DNA from 2 places in the Streptomyces showdoensis genome. Region 1 is predicted to be linked to the other one. Evidence: riboswitches for the same ligand, from Rfam matches in the RefSeq annotation. Region 1 holds a riboswitch; the other holds the start of a gene.
The links. A riboswitch is a leader RNA that binds a small molecule or an ion and turns the genes downstream of it on or off. The one in region 1 is predicted to bind glycine.

Region 1 (7,279 bases):
TGCGGATCGATGGAACGAAGGTGGCCGCTCCGTACGTCTTCAAGGTCATCGGCAAGCCGGAGGATCTCGAGCCCGCGCTCAACATCCCCGGTGGCGTCGTCCAGACACTGGAGAAGGAGCAGGCCACGGCCACGGTGCAGCGTTCCGGGAAGATCGTCGTCGACGCCTTGCGGCCTGCGAAGCGGCCTGACTACGCTCAGTCGTCCTCGCAGTGAGGCGGGGGGCGATGACGGTCACGCGGCAAGGGCATGACGTTGCGGGGGGTCGCCGCACCACAAGGGTGGTGCGTGGTGGAAACTGTCGAGTGGTTACGGACGTTGTGAAGATGTCCGGGTCGGCAGGTGTGTTGAGTCAGGGTTCGTCCTGCCCCACGGGCGGGTCTGTTTCGGTCAAGGGGAATCGCCCGTGAAGTGGTTTTCGAAGTTGTTCGGCAAGAGCGCAAGCGAGGACGGCGGCAACGCCAGGCACCGCGCGCCGCGCCACGCCCAGAGCGAGGAACAGGGCGGCGAGCGCCCGCTCTTCCGCGACGAGGTCGGCGGCCGGGGCGGTGACATTCCGGGCGCACAGGGCGCGTCGTCTGTTGACCCTGCCGGTGCCGCGCGCATAGGTTTCGGAGAACCATCAACCTCAGGTACGGGTGGAGGGTTTGCGCCCGATCCGTACGCGACGCAGACCTCCGCGGGGCAGCCGCGACAGGAGGACGGCATGCCGGTGTGTACGAGGTGCGGTCACCGCAACACGGCGGACAGCCGCTTCTGCTCCCACTGCGGTGCGCCGCTGCGGGGCGGGGTGGCTCCGGAGCGGGCCTCCGAGACCACCTCGACGATCTCCATCTCGGGTCTCGAGGCCTACGACTCGGAGGTCACCGGACAGACCGCGCTCCCGTCGCTGTCGGCCGAGGCGCTGGCCGCGGTCGAGGCCCTGCCGGGCGGTGCGGCGCTGCTCATCGTGCGCCGCGGCCCGAACTCGGGCAGCCGCTTCCTGCTGGACGGCGAGCTGACCACGGCCGGCCGTCACCCGCAGAGCGACATCTTCCTGGACGACGTGACCGTCTCGCGTCGCCACGTGGAGTTCCGTCGGCAGCCGGACGGCACCTTCCAGGTGTCGGACGTCGGCAGCCTCAACGGCACCTATGTCAACCGGGAGCCGATCGAGTCGGTCTCGGTCGTGCTGTCCAACGGCGACGAGGTGCAGATCGGCAAGTACCGGCTCGTGTTCTTCGCGAGCCAGCGGGGCGTGTGACGCCCCGGAGAACCTTCAGGGAAGGTCCATGCTGCGAACACCGACGGGCGGTGCCGGACACGGCACCGCCGCCGCGGGCGAGCTGGTCAGCATCGGTACGGTGCTGAGCCGGCTGCGCGACGAGTTTCCCGAAGTGACCATCTCCAAGATCCGGTTCCTGGAGGCCGAGGGGCTCGTCGAGCCCCAGCGCACGGCCTCCGGGTACCGGAAGTTCAGCCCGCGGGACGTCGAGCGGCTCGCTCAGATCCTGCGGATGCAGCGGGACCACTACCTCCCGCTGAAGGTCATCCGCGAGCACCTGGACGCGCTGGAGCGCGGTGAGCAGATCAAGCTGCCCTCGCCCAGTCCGCAGCGGGACCTGCTCGACGGGGCCTGGGAGACGGAGGGCGAGCGCCCCACCGCCGCCCGGATCGGCCGCTCGGAGCTGCTCGCCGCGGCGGAGGTCACCGAGGCGGAGCTGGTCGAGTGGGAGTCGTACGGCCTGATCGCGCCGGTCGAGGGCGGCGGGTACGACGCCGAGACCGTCACCGTCGCCAAACTGGTGGCGGATCTGGGGAGATTCGGCCTGGAACCCCGCCATCTGAGGGCCGTCAAGGCGGCCGCGGAGCGCGAGGCCGGGCTGGTCGAACAGATGGTCGCCCCGCTGCGCCGGCACCGCAATCCGCAGACCAGGGCCCATGCCGAGGCGACCGCCAAGGAGCTCGCCGGGCTCTCCGTACGCCTCCACGCGGCACTGGTCCAGACCGCCCTGGGACTGCGGCTGCAGTGATCCGCGGACGGCCCGACTACCCAAACCGGTCGGGCACGTCCTAGGGTTGCTGTGTGAACGAGCTCGACGTTGTGGGTGTCCGGGTGGAAATGCCCTCCAACCAGCCGATCGTGCTCCTGCGTGAAGTGGGAGGCGATCGGTACCTCCCCATCTGGATCGGACCCGGAGAGGCGACCGCGATCGCCTTCGCCCAGCAGGGCATGGCCCCTGCCAGGCCGCTGACGCACGACCTCTTCAAGGACGTGCTGGAGGCCGTGGGGCAGGAGCTCACCGAGGTCCGCATCACGGATCTGCGTGACGGGGTCTTCTACGCCGAGCTGGTCTTCGCCAGCGGCGTCGAGGTGAGCGCCCGGCCGTCCGACGCGATAGCCCTCGCACTGCGCACCGGGACGCCGATCTACGGCAGCGACGGGGTGCTCGACGACGCGGGGATCGCGATTCCGGACGAGCAGGAGGACGAGGTGGAGAAGTTCCGCGAGTTCCTCGACCAGATCTCGCCGGAGGACTTCGAGACCGGCAACCAGTAGGCCCCATGCGGCCGTGGCCGCGGGCCGCCCTCGGCGCATTCGAGTAGCCTTTCCCCGGAGAGGGGCACGTGAAACCACTCTCAGGGTGATTATCACTCGGCGTGCCGAGTGTGGCGATCGTTGACGCACCCCGAGTGACTGCCTACCTTCGAGTGGGCAGGTCAAGGACGGAGGGTCGGCGTGATGAGCAGCGGCGACGGTACGGCAGGGGGCTTCCTGGGGCGTGCCCCCGGGGAGAAGGGCCCGTATCCGCTTCACGGCAGTGTGGGCGACCTCGGCGGGGACGTGAGCGCAGGCCCGGAGGACGTCGGCTACCGCGGCCCCACGGCCTGTGCGGCGGCCGGCATCACCTACCGGCAGCTGGACTACTGGGCGCGCACCGGGCTCGTCGAGCCGAGCGTGCGGCCCGCGTACGGCTCCGGCACGCAGCGGCTGTACAGCTTCCGCGACGTCGTGGTCCTCAAGATCGTCAAGCGTTTCCTGGACACCGGGGTCGCGCTGCAGAACATCCGGGCCGCCGTGCAGCACCTGCGCGCCCGGGGCTTTCGCGACCTCGAGCGGATGACGCTCATGAGCGACGGCGCCACCGTGTACGAGTGCTCCTCGCCGGACGAGGTCGTGGACCTGCTCCAGGGCGGCCAGGGCGTCTTCGGCATCGCCGTCGGAGTGGTGTGGCGGGACGTCGAGGCGGCGCTGTCGCAGCTGCACGGCGAGCGCATCGACACGGGCGAGACGCTGATCGGGCACAATCCGGCGGACGAGCTGGCGCGGCGGCGGCGGGACCGGGCGGTCTGAGTCCGTCTGCGGGGCCGTCCGCCTCCGGGCGGGCCCGTCGCTCCGGTCGGGACGGACGCGTGGCGCGCGTGCGGGGGCGTTGTCAGTGGCGTAGGGCAGCATCGGAGACGTGAGAGCCGCGCCCACGATCCTGCATCTCGACATGGACGCCTTCTTCGCCGCGGCGGAGCAGGCGTCGAAGCCGAGCCTGCGCGGGAAGCCGGTCGTCGTGGGCGGCCTCGGGCCCCGCGGGGTGGTGGCGACGGCCTCGTACGAGGCGCGGCGCTTCGGGGTGCACTCGGCGATGCCCATGGCGCAGGCGCGGCGGCTCGCGCCGAACGCGGCCTATCTGGTGCCCCGCTTCGCCTTCTACCGGGCGATCAGCGGGCAGGTCATGGAGCTGCTCGGGCGGCTCTCCCCGCTCGTCGAGCCGCTCAGCCTGGACGAGGCCTTCGTGGACCTGGAGGCCGGGGGACTCGCCGACGACAGCGCGAGCGCGCGGGCCACGGGGGAGCGGCTGCGCCGGGACATCCTCGGGACGACCGGGCTGACCGGGTCGGTCGGTCTCGCCGGGTCCAAGATGCTCGCGAAGATCGCCTCGGAGGAGGCGAAGCCGGACGGGCTGATGCTCATCGAGCCCGGCACCGAGCGGGAGCTGCTCGGACCGCGTTCGGTGCGGATCATCCCCGGCGTCGGGCCCGCCACCGGGGAGCACCTGCGGCGGGCCGGGATCACGACGGTCGCCGAGGTGGTCGAGGCGGGCGAGGACGAGCTCGTACGGCTGCTGGGACGGGCGCACGGGGGTTCGCTGTACCTGATGGCCCTCGGGCACGACGACCGGCCCGTGGTGGCCGAGCGGGACGCGAAGTCGGTCTCCGTGGAGGACACCTTCGACGTGGACCTGCACGACCGGCTGCGGATCCGGCTGGAGGTGGAGCGGCTCGCCGAGCGGTGCGTGGCGCGGCTGCGGGGCTCCGGGCACTCGGGGCGGACCATCGTCCTGAAGGTGCGCCGGTACGACTTCTCGACGCTGACCCGCTCCGAGACGCTGCGGGGGCCCACGGACGACCCCGTGGTGGTGCGGGAGGCGGCGGCGCGGCTCCTCGACCTGGTGGACACCACGGGCGGGGTGCGGCTGCTCGGGGTCGGGGTGAGCGGGCTCGCCGACTACACGCAGGAGGACCTGTTCGCCCAGGCGGAGGCGGAGGCCCGGGCGGAGGCCGTCGCGGAGGCCGAGGCGGGCCCCGAGCCCGCCGAGCCCGCGCCGCCCGGGGCCGGGGCCGCGGAGAGCGCCGAGCGGCACTGGGCGCCCGGGCGGGACGTGCGGCACGCGGAGTACGGGGCCGGCTGGGTGCAGGGGAGCGGGGTCGGGCGGGTCACCGTCCGGTTCGAGGAGCCGGGGGCGGTGGTGCCGGGGCGGGTGCGGACCTTCTCCGTGGACGACCCGGAGCTGGAGCCCTCGGACCCGTTGCCGCTGGTGCCGGGCGGGGTGACGGGCGCGGCGGCCTGAGGGGCTGCGGGGGCTCCCGGTCTTCGGCCGGGCAGGGGGTACCCCACCCGCGCCCGTCGAGCCGCCGGTGCTCGGAGGTGCGGGTGGTCCCGTGGAATGCCGACGCTACGCGTCCTCCTGGCCCGCCAGACGGCCGAAGTCCCGGGGGGTGGTGTCCGGGGGCGGGGGCGGGAGGGCGAGGCTGTAGTGGCGGTAGAGCTGGAGTTCCTGTTCGGGGGAGAGATGGCGGCCCACGCCGAAGTCGGGGGCGTCCTTGATGAGGGCGCGCTCGTACGGGATGTGAAGGCCGTCGTTCACCAGCTCGCTCGGCTCCAGGGGGACGAACGCGTCGCGGCTGAACAGGCCGGTCCGCACCGCCGCCCATTCGGGGACGCCCGTCGCGTCGTCCAGGTACACCTCGTCCACGGTCCCGATCTTGTGTCCGTTCCGGTCGAACGCCTTGCGGCCGATCAGGCTGCGCGGATCGATGTCGGTCTGCACGGTCCCTCCAACTGGTCGCAACTGCTCTACACCCCTACGAAAGTGCACAACTGGGATGTCGGCCACTTGAGCGACTGCAGGCTCAACCGCGCTGGTAGGCTGGCTGTGGCTGTCGACCCTGCGCGGGAGAGTCCTCCGAAGAAACCTTTCGGAGGCGCCGAAGGAGCAAATCCTCCCCGGAATCTCTCAGGCCCCCGTACCGCGCGGACGAGGTCACTCTGGAAAGCAGGGCGGGCGTCGACGGCATCCGCTCTCACCGACGGTGAAAGCCGGTCCTGCCGTCAGGCATGCCCGGTGAAGCTCTCAGGTTGAGATGACAGAGGGGGAGGCCGTCCGGGCACCCGCGCCGTGGTGCCCCTCGCAGGTCGTGACGACCAGGAGGCCCCCGCAGCATGACCGCCAACCGCATTCCGCTCTCCGAGCTCGAGCAGGGCATTCCCTTCGAGCAGCGGCACATCGGGCCCGACGCCGAGGCGCGGGCGAAGATGCTCGCCCAGGTCGGTTACGGCTCCCTCGACGAGCTGACGGCCGCGGCCGTGCCGGACGTCATCAAGAACGCCGAGGCGCTCGGCCTGCCGGCCGCCCGCACCGAGGCCGAGGTGCTGGCCGAGCTCCGCGAGCTGGCCGACCGCAACCAGGTGCTCGCCCCGATGATCGGGCTCGGCTACTACGGGACCTTCACCCCGCCGGTCATCCTGCGGAACGTGATGGAGAACCCGGCCTGGTACACGGCCTACACCCCGTACCAGCCGGAGATCTCCCAGGGCCGCCTGGAGGCCCTGCTGAACTTCCAGACCATGGTCGCCGACCTCACCGGTCTGCCCACCTCCGGCGCCTCGCTGCTCGACGAGGGCACCGCGGCCGCCGAGGCCATGGCGCTGTCCCGCCGGGTCGGCAAGGTGAAGAACGGCGTGTTCCTCGTGGACGCCGACGCCCTGCCGCAGACCATCGCCGTCATCGAGACCCGTGCCGAGCCCACCGGGGTCGAGGTCGTCGTCGCCGACCTCTCGGCCGGCATCCCCGCCGAGATCGCCGAGCGCGGCGTCTTCGGCGTGCTGCTCCAGTACCCCGGTGCCTCCGGCGCCGTGCGCGACATCAAGCCGGTCATCGACCAGGCCCACGAGCTCGGCGCGATCGTCACCGTCGCCGCCGACCTGCTCGCGCTGACCCTGCTCGCCTCGCCCGGCTCGCTCGGCGCCGACATCGCCGTCGGCACCACCCAGCGCTTCGGCGTCCCGATGGGCTTCGGCGGTCCGCACGCCGGCTACATGGCCGTCCAGGACAAGCACGCCCGCTCGCTCCCCGGCCGCCTGGTCGGCGTCTCCGTCGACGCCGACGGCAACAAGGCGTACCGCCTGGCCCTGCAGACCCGCGAGCAGCACATCCGCCGCGAGAAGGCCACCAGCAACATCTGCACCGCCCAGGTGCTGCTCGCCGTCATGGCCGGCATGTACGCCGTCTACCACGGTCCCGAGGGGCTGAAGGGCATCGCCCGCCGCACCCACCGGTACGCCGCCATCCTCGCCGCCGGTCTGAGGGCGGGCGGCGTGGAGCTGGTCCAGGGCGCCTTCTTCGACACCCTCACCGCCCGCGTGCCGGGCCGCGCCGACGCCGTCGTCGCCGCCGCCCGCGAGGCCGGCGTCAACCTGTACCGCGTCGACGCCGACCGCGTCTCGCTGTCCTGCGACGAGACCACGACGCGCGCGCAGCTCGCCGCCGTCTGGGCCGCCTTCGGCGTCACCGCCGACATCGACGCCCTGGACGCCGCCACCGAGGACGCGCTGCCCGTCGACGCGCTGCGCTCGGACGCGTTCCTGACCCACCCGGTCTTCCACGCGCACCGCTCCGAGACCTCGATGCTGCGCTACCTGCGCCGCCTCTCCGACCGCGACTACGCGCTCGACCGCGGCATGATCCCGCTCGGCTCCTGCACCATGAAGCTGAACGCGACCACCGAGATGGAGCCGGTGACCTGGC
Region 2 (7,279 bases), on a different contig from region 1:
AACTGCTGCTCGGAGCTGAAGACGGGCACGTAGGCGTAGCCGTCCAGCTCCAGGGTGGGCAGGTCGAGGTCGCTGCTGTCGGGGCCGCCGCCGTTGGGCAGCGGGACCCACACGGGGCTGCGCCCGAGCACCTCGACCAGTCGGCCGCCGGCCGCGGGGTTGCCGAGCGAGGCGGCCAGCACTTCTTCGAGCTCATTGCCCGGCCACGTCACGTCCACGGTTCTCGCTTTCCCCTTCCGGCACCCGGTGCGTCCGGCACACACGGTGCGGTTCAGCACCTTAACGGCGCGTCGGCGCCGCTGTGACCGAAAAGGGGGCGGAAAGCCCGTGGAGTGCTTCAGGACACGTCGCGGAAGCCGATCTTCCGCAGGGTGTCGGCGGCGTCCCGGTCGAGCAGGGTGACCGAGGCGCAGCCCGGGGGCAGCTTCCCGGCCTCGGCGGTGCTCACGAGCCGGCCGACGGCGCGGCGGTGCCGGGCGAAGGCGTAGCCCGAGACGCCGCGGCCGCGGGCGGCCTGTCCCTCCCGGGCGGTCGCGGGCTCGACGTCGAGCAGGATCAGGTGCAGGGCGGTGCCGCGGCGCCGGGCCTCGCGGGCGAGCCAGCCGCGCACCCAGGACTGGGTGCCGCAGTCGTGGACGACGACGCTCGCGCCGGAGCGCAGGGCGCGGCGGAGCCCCGCGTAGTGGGCGAGGCGGGCGAGCGGGCGGTAGACGGCGTAGGGCAGGAAGCGGGGCAGGCGGGCCTCCCAGCGCTCGCGGGTGTGCTGGGAGTCGATGGCGCGGCCCTCGGCCGTGCGGGCCATCAGGGTCGACTTGCCGCTGCCGGGCAGTCCGGAGACGACCACGACGTCCCCCATGGCGTACGCGAGGGCGCGGGGGCCGCGGTCGGCCCCGCGGTCGCGCAGGTCGCGCAGCAGGCGGCTGCGGCGGCGGGTCCGGGCACGGGCCCGCGCCCGGCTTCCGGCATTCTGCACGGGTATGCCCGCGCTCGTCGCATAGGCACCGGTGTGCCGCATCGGCGTCCTCGGCGGCATCTGCATCGCGTCTCTCCCCCTGGTAGGCCCTGCGGAGACCCTTGCCCACGAAGTGTAAAGAAAGGGTAATGAGACGCAAGCGATTTGCCGGGCCGAACCGCCGTGCAATGATGTGCGCGCAGGCGCTCGCACGAGCGTCCACAACCTCATACCGGCCGCTCGAATCCGCGCGGGAGAGTCCCGGTCACGCACCGCAGTCACAGGGTGCGCCCGGGCGCCGAAGGAGCAAGTTCCTCCCTTGAATCTCTCAGGCCCCGTACCGCGTGGATGAGGCAGATCTGAAAAGCGGGCCGCGCCTGTCGTGGCCCCACCCAAGGTGCAAGCCGGGGATGCCCTCGGTGAACCTCTCAGGTTCCATGACAGATGGGGAGGACCGTCCTCCGTCATGCATGTCGTGCCCTGCACGCCCTGGGACCCGGGAGCCACCCGATGAGCACTGCCCCCCGCCTCACCGCCCTCGATGCGCTGCATCGTTCGCTGGGCGCGACCATGACCGACTTCGCCGGCTGGGACATGCCGCTGCGTTACGGCAGCGAGCGCGACGAGCACAACGCCGTCCGCACCAAGGCGGGTCTCTTCGACCTCTCCCACATGGGCGAGATCACCGTCACCGGCCCGCAGGCCGTGGAGCTCCTGGACCACGCCCTCGTCGGCAACATCTCCACCGTGGGCACCGGCCGGGCCCGCTACACGATGATCTGCCAGGAGGACGGCGGCATCCTCGACGACCTGATCGTGTACCGCCTGGGCGAGCCCGAGGCCCCCGAGTACATGGTCGTCGCCAACGCCTCCAACGCCCAGATCGTCCTGGACGCCCTCGTGGCGCGCTCCGAGGGCTTCGACGCCGAGGTCCGCGACGACCGCGACGCCTACGCGCTGCTCGCCGTCCAGGGCCCGGAGTCCCCCGGCATCCTGAAGGCGATCACCGACGCCGACCTGGACGGCCTGAAGTACTACGCCGGCCTGCCCGGCACCGTCGCCGGCGTGCCCGCGCTCATCGCCCGCACCGGCTACACCGGCGAGGACGGCTTCGAGCTGTTCCTGAAGCCCGAGCACGCCGAGGGCGTGTGGAAGGCCCTGACCGAGGCGGGCGAGGGCGTCGGCCTGATCCCCTGCGGCCTGTCCTGCCGCGACACGCTCCGCCTGGAGGCGGGCATGCCGCTGTACGGCCACGAGCTGACCACCGCGCTGACCCCGTTCGACGCCGGGCTGGGCCGGGTCGTGAAGTTCGAGAAGACCACCAACGAGGGCCGCTTCGTCGGCCGCGAGGCGCTGGAGAAGGCCGCCGAGCGCGCCGAGTCCGCCCCGCCGCGCAAGCTGGTCGGCCTCATCGCCGAGGGCCGCCGGGTCCCGCGCGCCGGCTTCTCCGTCGTGGCGAACGGCCAGGTCATCGGCGAGGTGACCTCCGGCGCCCCGTCGCCGACCCTGGGCAAGCCGATCGCCATGGCGTACGTCGACGCGGAGTTCGCCGCGCCCGGCACCGAGGGCGTCGGCGTCGACATCCGCGGCGCGCACGAGCCGTACGAGGTCGTGGCGCTGCCGTTCTACAAGCGCCAGAAGTGACGTGAGGGACGCGAGGGGCGCCTGAGGGCGTCCTGGGGCGTGAGGAGTGACGTTTCCCTCACCCCCCGTCTCACTTCGTGTCTCACCCCGCAAGACCCACGTTCATCAGTACTCCCCCGATCCAGGAGAATCAGGTCATGAGCAACCCCCAGCAGCTGCGCTACAGCAAGGAGCACGAGTGGCTGTCGGCCGTCGAGGACGGCGTCGCCACGATCGGCATCACGGAGCACGCCGCCAACGCGCTCGGTGACATCGTCTACGTGCAGCTCCCCGAGGTCGGCGACACCGTGACCGCGGGCGAGACCTGCGGCGAGCTGGAGTCCACCAAGTCCGTCAGCGACCTGTACGCCCCGGTGACCGGCGAGGTCGTCGCGGCCAACCAGGACGTCGTCGACGACCCGTCGCTCGTGAACTCCGCTCCGTTCGAGGGTGGCTGGCTGTTCAAGGTGCGCCTCGCGGGCGAGCCGGACGACCTGCTCACCGCCGACGAGTACACCGCCTTCACCGCCGGCTAAACCGAGACCCCCTAGGGATCGATTCATGTCGCTTCTGAACACCCCTCTCCACGAGCTGGACCCGGACGTCGCCGCCGCCGTCGACGCCGAGCTCCGCCGCCAGCAGTCCACCCTCGAGATGATCGCCTCGGAGAACTTCGCTCCGGTCGCGGTCATGGAGGCCCAGGGCTCGGTCCTCACCAACAAGTACGCCGAGGGCTACCCGGGCCGCCGCTACTACGGCGGCTGCGAGCACGTCGACGTGGCCGAGCAGATCGCCATCGACCGGATCAAGGACCTGTTCGGCGCCGAGTACGCCAACGTGCAGCCCCACTCCGGCGCCTCCGCCAACCAGGCCGCCCTCTTCGCGATCGCCCAGCCGGGCGACACGATCCTCGGCCTGGACCTGGCGCACGGCGGTCACCTGACCCACGGCATGCGCCTGAACTTCTCCGGCAAGCAGTTCAACGTGGTCGCGTACCACGTCGACGAGGCCGGTCTGGTCGACATGGCCGAGGTCGAGCGCCTGGCCAAGGAGCACCGCCCCAAGGTGATCATCGCGGGCTGGTCCGCCTACCCGCGCCAGCTGGACTTCGCCGAGTTCCGCCGGATCGCCGACGAGGTCGAGGCCTACCTGTGGGTCGACATGGCCCACTTCGCGGGCCTGGTCGCCGCGGGTCTGCACCCGAACCCGGTCGAGTACGCGGACGTGGTCACCTCGACCACGCACAAGACGCTCGGCGGCCCGCGCGGCGGCATCATCCTGGCGAAGAAGGAATTCGCCAAGAAGCTGAACTCCTCGGTCTTCCCCGGCTTCCAGGGCGGCCCGCTGGAGCACGTGATCGCGGCCAAGGCCGTCTCCTTCAAGGTCGCGGCCTCGGAGGAGTTCAAGGAGCGCCAGCAGCGCACCCTGGACGGCGCCCGCATCATCGCCGAGCGCCTGGTCCGGGACGACGTCACCGAGCACGGCGTGTCCGTGCTCTCCGGCGGCACCGACGTGCACCTGCTCCTGGTCGACCTGCGCAACTCGGAGCTCGACGGCCAGCAGGCCGAGGACCGTCTCCACGAGGTGGGCATCACGGTCAACCGGAACGCCGTTCCGAACGACCCGCGCCCGCCGATGGTCACCTCCGGCCTGCGCATCGGCACGCCGGCCCTCGCCACCCGCGGCTTCCAGGCCGAGGACTTCACCGAGGTCGCCGACATCATCGCCGAGACGCTGAAGCCCGGCTTCGACGCCGAGGCGCTCAAGGCCCGGGTGACGGCGCTCGCCGACAAGCACCCGCTGTACCCCGGCCTGAAGTAGTTTCGTACCCTTTTGTTACCGGGCTCGTACGAGTCCGTTCGTACGAAACCTCCGGGGCACCGCGCACACTGGACAGTGAGCGCGGTGCCCCGGCCCGTGCTCCACCCCCTTCGTTTCTGCTCCACCCCGGCAGACAACGGCGTCTAGCCCCCACAAGGAGTTCCCCCGTGGCCATCTCGGTCTTCGACCTGTTCTCGATCGGCATCGGCCCGTCGAGCTCCCACACGGTGGGCCCCATGCGCGCGGCCCGGATGTTCGCCCGCCGCCTGAAGAACGAGGGCCTGCTCGCCCACACGGCGGCGATACGAGCGGAGCTCTACGGCTCGCTGGGCGCCACCGGCCACGGCCACGGCACCCCGAAGGCCGTCCTGCTCGGCCTGGAGGGCAACTCCCCGCGCACCGTCGACGTCGAGAAGGCCGACGACGAGTTCGAGCGGATCAAGGCGAGCGGCCGGATCAACCTGCTCGGGATGCACGAGATCCCCTTCTCCTTCGACGACGACCTGATCCTGCACCGCCGCAAGGCACTGCCGTACCACGCCAACGGCATGACGGTCTTCGCGTACGACGCCGAGGGCGCGCTCGTCCTGGAGAAGACCTACTACTCGGTCGGCGGCGGCTTCGTCGTGGACGAGGACGCGGTCGCGGGCGAGAACCCGATCGTCCCCGAGGACACCGTCCTGAAGTACCCCTTCCGCACCGGTGACGAGCTGCTCCGCCTGACCAAGGAGACCGGCCTGTCGATCTCCTCCCTGATGCTGGAGAACGAGAAGGCCTGGCGCACCGAGGACGAGATCCGCGCGGGCCTCCTGGAGATCTGGCGGGTCATGCAGGCCTGCGTGTCCCGCGGCATGTCCCGCGAGGGCATCCTGCCCGGCGGTCTGAAGGTCCGCCGCCGCGCCGCCACCTCGGCCCGCAAGCTGCGCTCCGAGGGCGACCCGGCCGCGCACGCGATGGAGTGGATCACCCTCTACGCGATGGCCGTGAACGAGGAGAACGCCGCGGGCGGCCGGGTGGTCACCGCCCCGACCAACGGCGCGGCCGGCATCATCCCCGCCGTCCTGCACTACTACATGAACTTCGGCACCGGCTCCTGCACCCCGGAGGAGAAGGAGGACGGCGTGGTCCGCTTCCTCCTCGCGGCCGGCGCGATCGGCATGCTCTTCAAGGAGAACGCCTCCATCTCCGGCGCCGAGGTCGGCTGCCAGGGCGAGGTCGGCTCGGCCTGCTCGATGGCGGCCGGCGCCCTCGCCGAGGTGCTCGGCGGCTCGCCCGAGCAGGTGGAGAACGCGGCCGAGATCGGCATGGAGCACAACCTGGGCCTCACCTGCGACCCGGTCGGCGGCCTGGTCCAGATCCCGTGCATCGAGCGCAACGGCATGGCGGCGGTCAAGGCCGTCACGGCGGCGAAGATGTCGATGCGCGGCGACGGCAGCCACATGGTCTCCCTCGACAAGGTCATCAAGACCATGAAGGAGACCGGCGCGGACATGAGCGTGAAGTACAAGGAGACGGCGCGCGGCGGCCTCGCCGTGAACATCATCGAGTGCTGATCACCGGCGGCGGCCGCCGACTCCCGGGACGGTCCGGGCCCCGTACGGGTCCGGCTCGTCCCGCAGCAGCGGCACCGGGCCGCGCAGCGCGAAGCCGCCCGGCAGGTCCAGCGGGCCGCCCTTGCGCTCCGCGAGCACGGCCCCCTGCACCGCGAGGCTCGCGTCGACCGCGCAGCTCCCCGCGTTCACCCCGGTCAGACAGGCGTCCCGGACCACGCACACGAACCCCGACACCCAGAAGACCAGGTTGAGCTCCACCTGCAGGGTGCCGAGCTTCGCGCCGTCCACGTACACGTCGATGTACGGCCGGTGCGTCGAGGTGACCCGGTGGGTCGCCAGCGCCACGACCTCCTCGCTGCCCGGCAGCTCCCGGGTCCTGCGGGCCGCCGCCTGCAGCGCCGAGTGCCCGGACCAGCCGCCCGCCACGAGGTCGAACACGTCGAGGCCGAGGAAGTCGTCCACGACCCCCGCCAGCTCGTGCTCGACCGCCCGGTCGGCGGCGGGGGTCCGGCCCCGCACCGGCGCGAGCAGCGGGCCCGCCGTGCCGTGGGCGCGCAGCGGACCGTCGAGCCTCTCCCCCGCCCCGAGCAGGAACGAGCGGACGGTCGTGGGGGCCGTCGTGGGCATGGTGGTGGTCATCGGTCCTCCTCGTCGAGCGTCTGCCGGCCCGGGTCCGGGTGCGGGTCGAGCCGGGTCGAGTGGGTCGGCGGCTCGCCGGGCGCCCGCGCCTCGGTCAGATCGGCACTGCCGGTGACCGGACGGAGCCGGGCCTTCACATGACCGCGGACCCAGCGGGGACCGCGGTGCAGCCGCCCGAAGTACGCGCCGGCGGCGACGGCCACGGCGAGCACGCCGCCGAGCGAGGCGGGTCCGACGATCCAGCCGACGGGGGTGGCGGACCCTCCGCTGTCACCGCCGGTGGTGCCGCCGGTGTTCTGGTTCCCGCCGTTGTCGGTGCCGCCGGTGTTCTGGTTCCCACCGTTGTCGGTACCGCCACCGTTCTGGTTCCCACCGTTGTCGGTACCGCCACCGTTCTGGTTCCCACCGTTGTCGGTGCCCCCGCCGTTCTGGTCACCACCGTTGTCGGTGCCACCGTTGTCGGTACCGCCGTTGTCGGTACCGCCGTTATCGGTACCGCCGTTGTCGGTACCGCCGTTATCGGTGCCCCCGCCGTTCTGGTCACCACCGTTGTCGGTGCCCCCGTTCTGGTTCCCGCCGTTGTGATCGCCGCCGTTCTCGTTCCCGCCGTTCTGGTCGGTGCCACCGTTCTGGTTCCCGCCGTTCTCGGTCGGACCGGCCTTCACCGTGAACGGCGCGTCCGCGTACTGCT

Region 2: it holds a riboswitch for glycine, as region 1 does, so the genes downstream of both, gcvT (glycine cleavage system aminomethyltransferase GcvT) here and gcvP (aminomethyl-transferring glycine dehydrogenase) in region 1, are expected to answer to the same signal.

What each region holds. Positions count from the first base shown of each region.
Region 1 is NZ_BAAAXG010000027.1:88,642-95,920, forward strand. It holds gene ABD981_RS33205 (DUF881 domain-containing protein) at 1-215, shown strand, start outside; gene ABD981_RS33210 (FHA domain-containing protein) at 298-1,242, shown strand; gene ftsR (transcriptional regulator FtsR) at 1,271-2,011, shown strand; gene ABD981_RS33220 (bifunctional nuclease family protein) at 2,065-2,538, shown strand; gene ABD981_RS33225 (MerR family transcriptional regulator) at 2,722-3,333, shown strand; gene ABD981_RS33230 (DNA polymerase IV) at 3,443-4,822, shown strand; gene ABD981_RS33235 (PRC-barrel domain-containing protein) at 4,928-5,302, opposite strand; glycine riboswitch at 5,416-5,514, shown strand; gene gcvP (aminomethyl-transferring glycine dehydrogenase) at 5,695-7,279, shown strand, end outside.
Region 2 is NZ_BAAAXG010000028.1:719,811-727,089, forward strand. It holds gene ABD981_RS37840 (enhanced serine sensitivity protein SseB) at 1-218, opposite strand, end outside; gene ABD981_RS37845 (AAA family ATPase) at 338-1,039, opposite strand; glycine riboswitch at 1,194-1,305, shown strand; gene gcvT (glycine cleavage system aminomethyltransferase GcvT) at 1,463-2,596, shown strand; gene gcvH (glycine cleavage system protein GcvH) at 2,734-3,111, shown strand; gene glyA (serine hydroxymethyltransferase) at 3,137-4,396, shown strand; gene ABD981_RS37865 (L-serine ammonia-lyase) at 4,564-5,949, shown strand; gene ABD981_RS37870 (hypothetical protein) at 5,950-6,588, opposite strand; gene ABD981_RS37875 (hypothetical protein) at 6,585-7,279, opposite strand, start outside.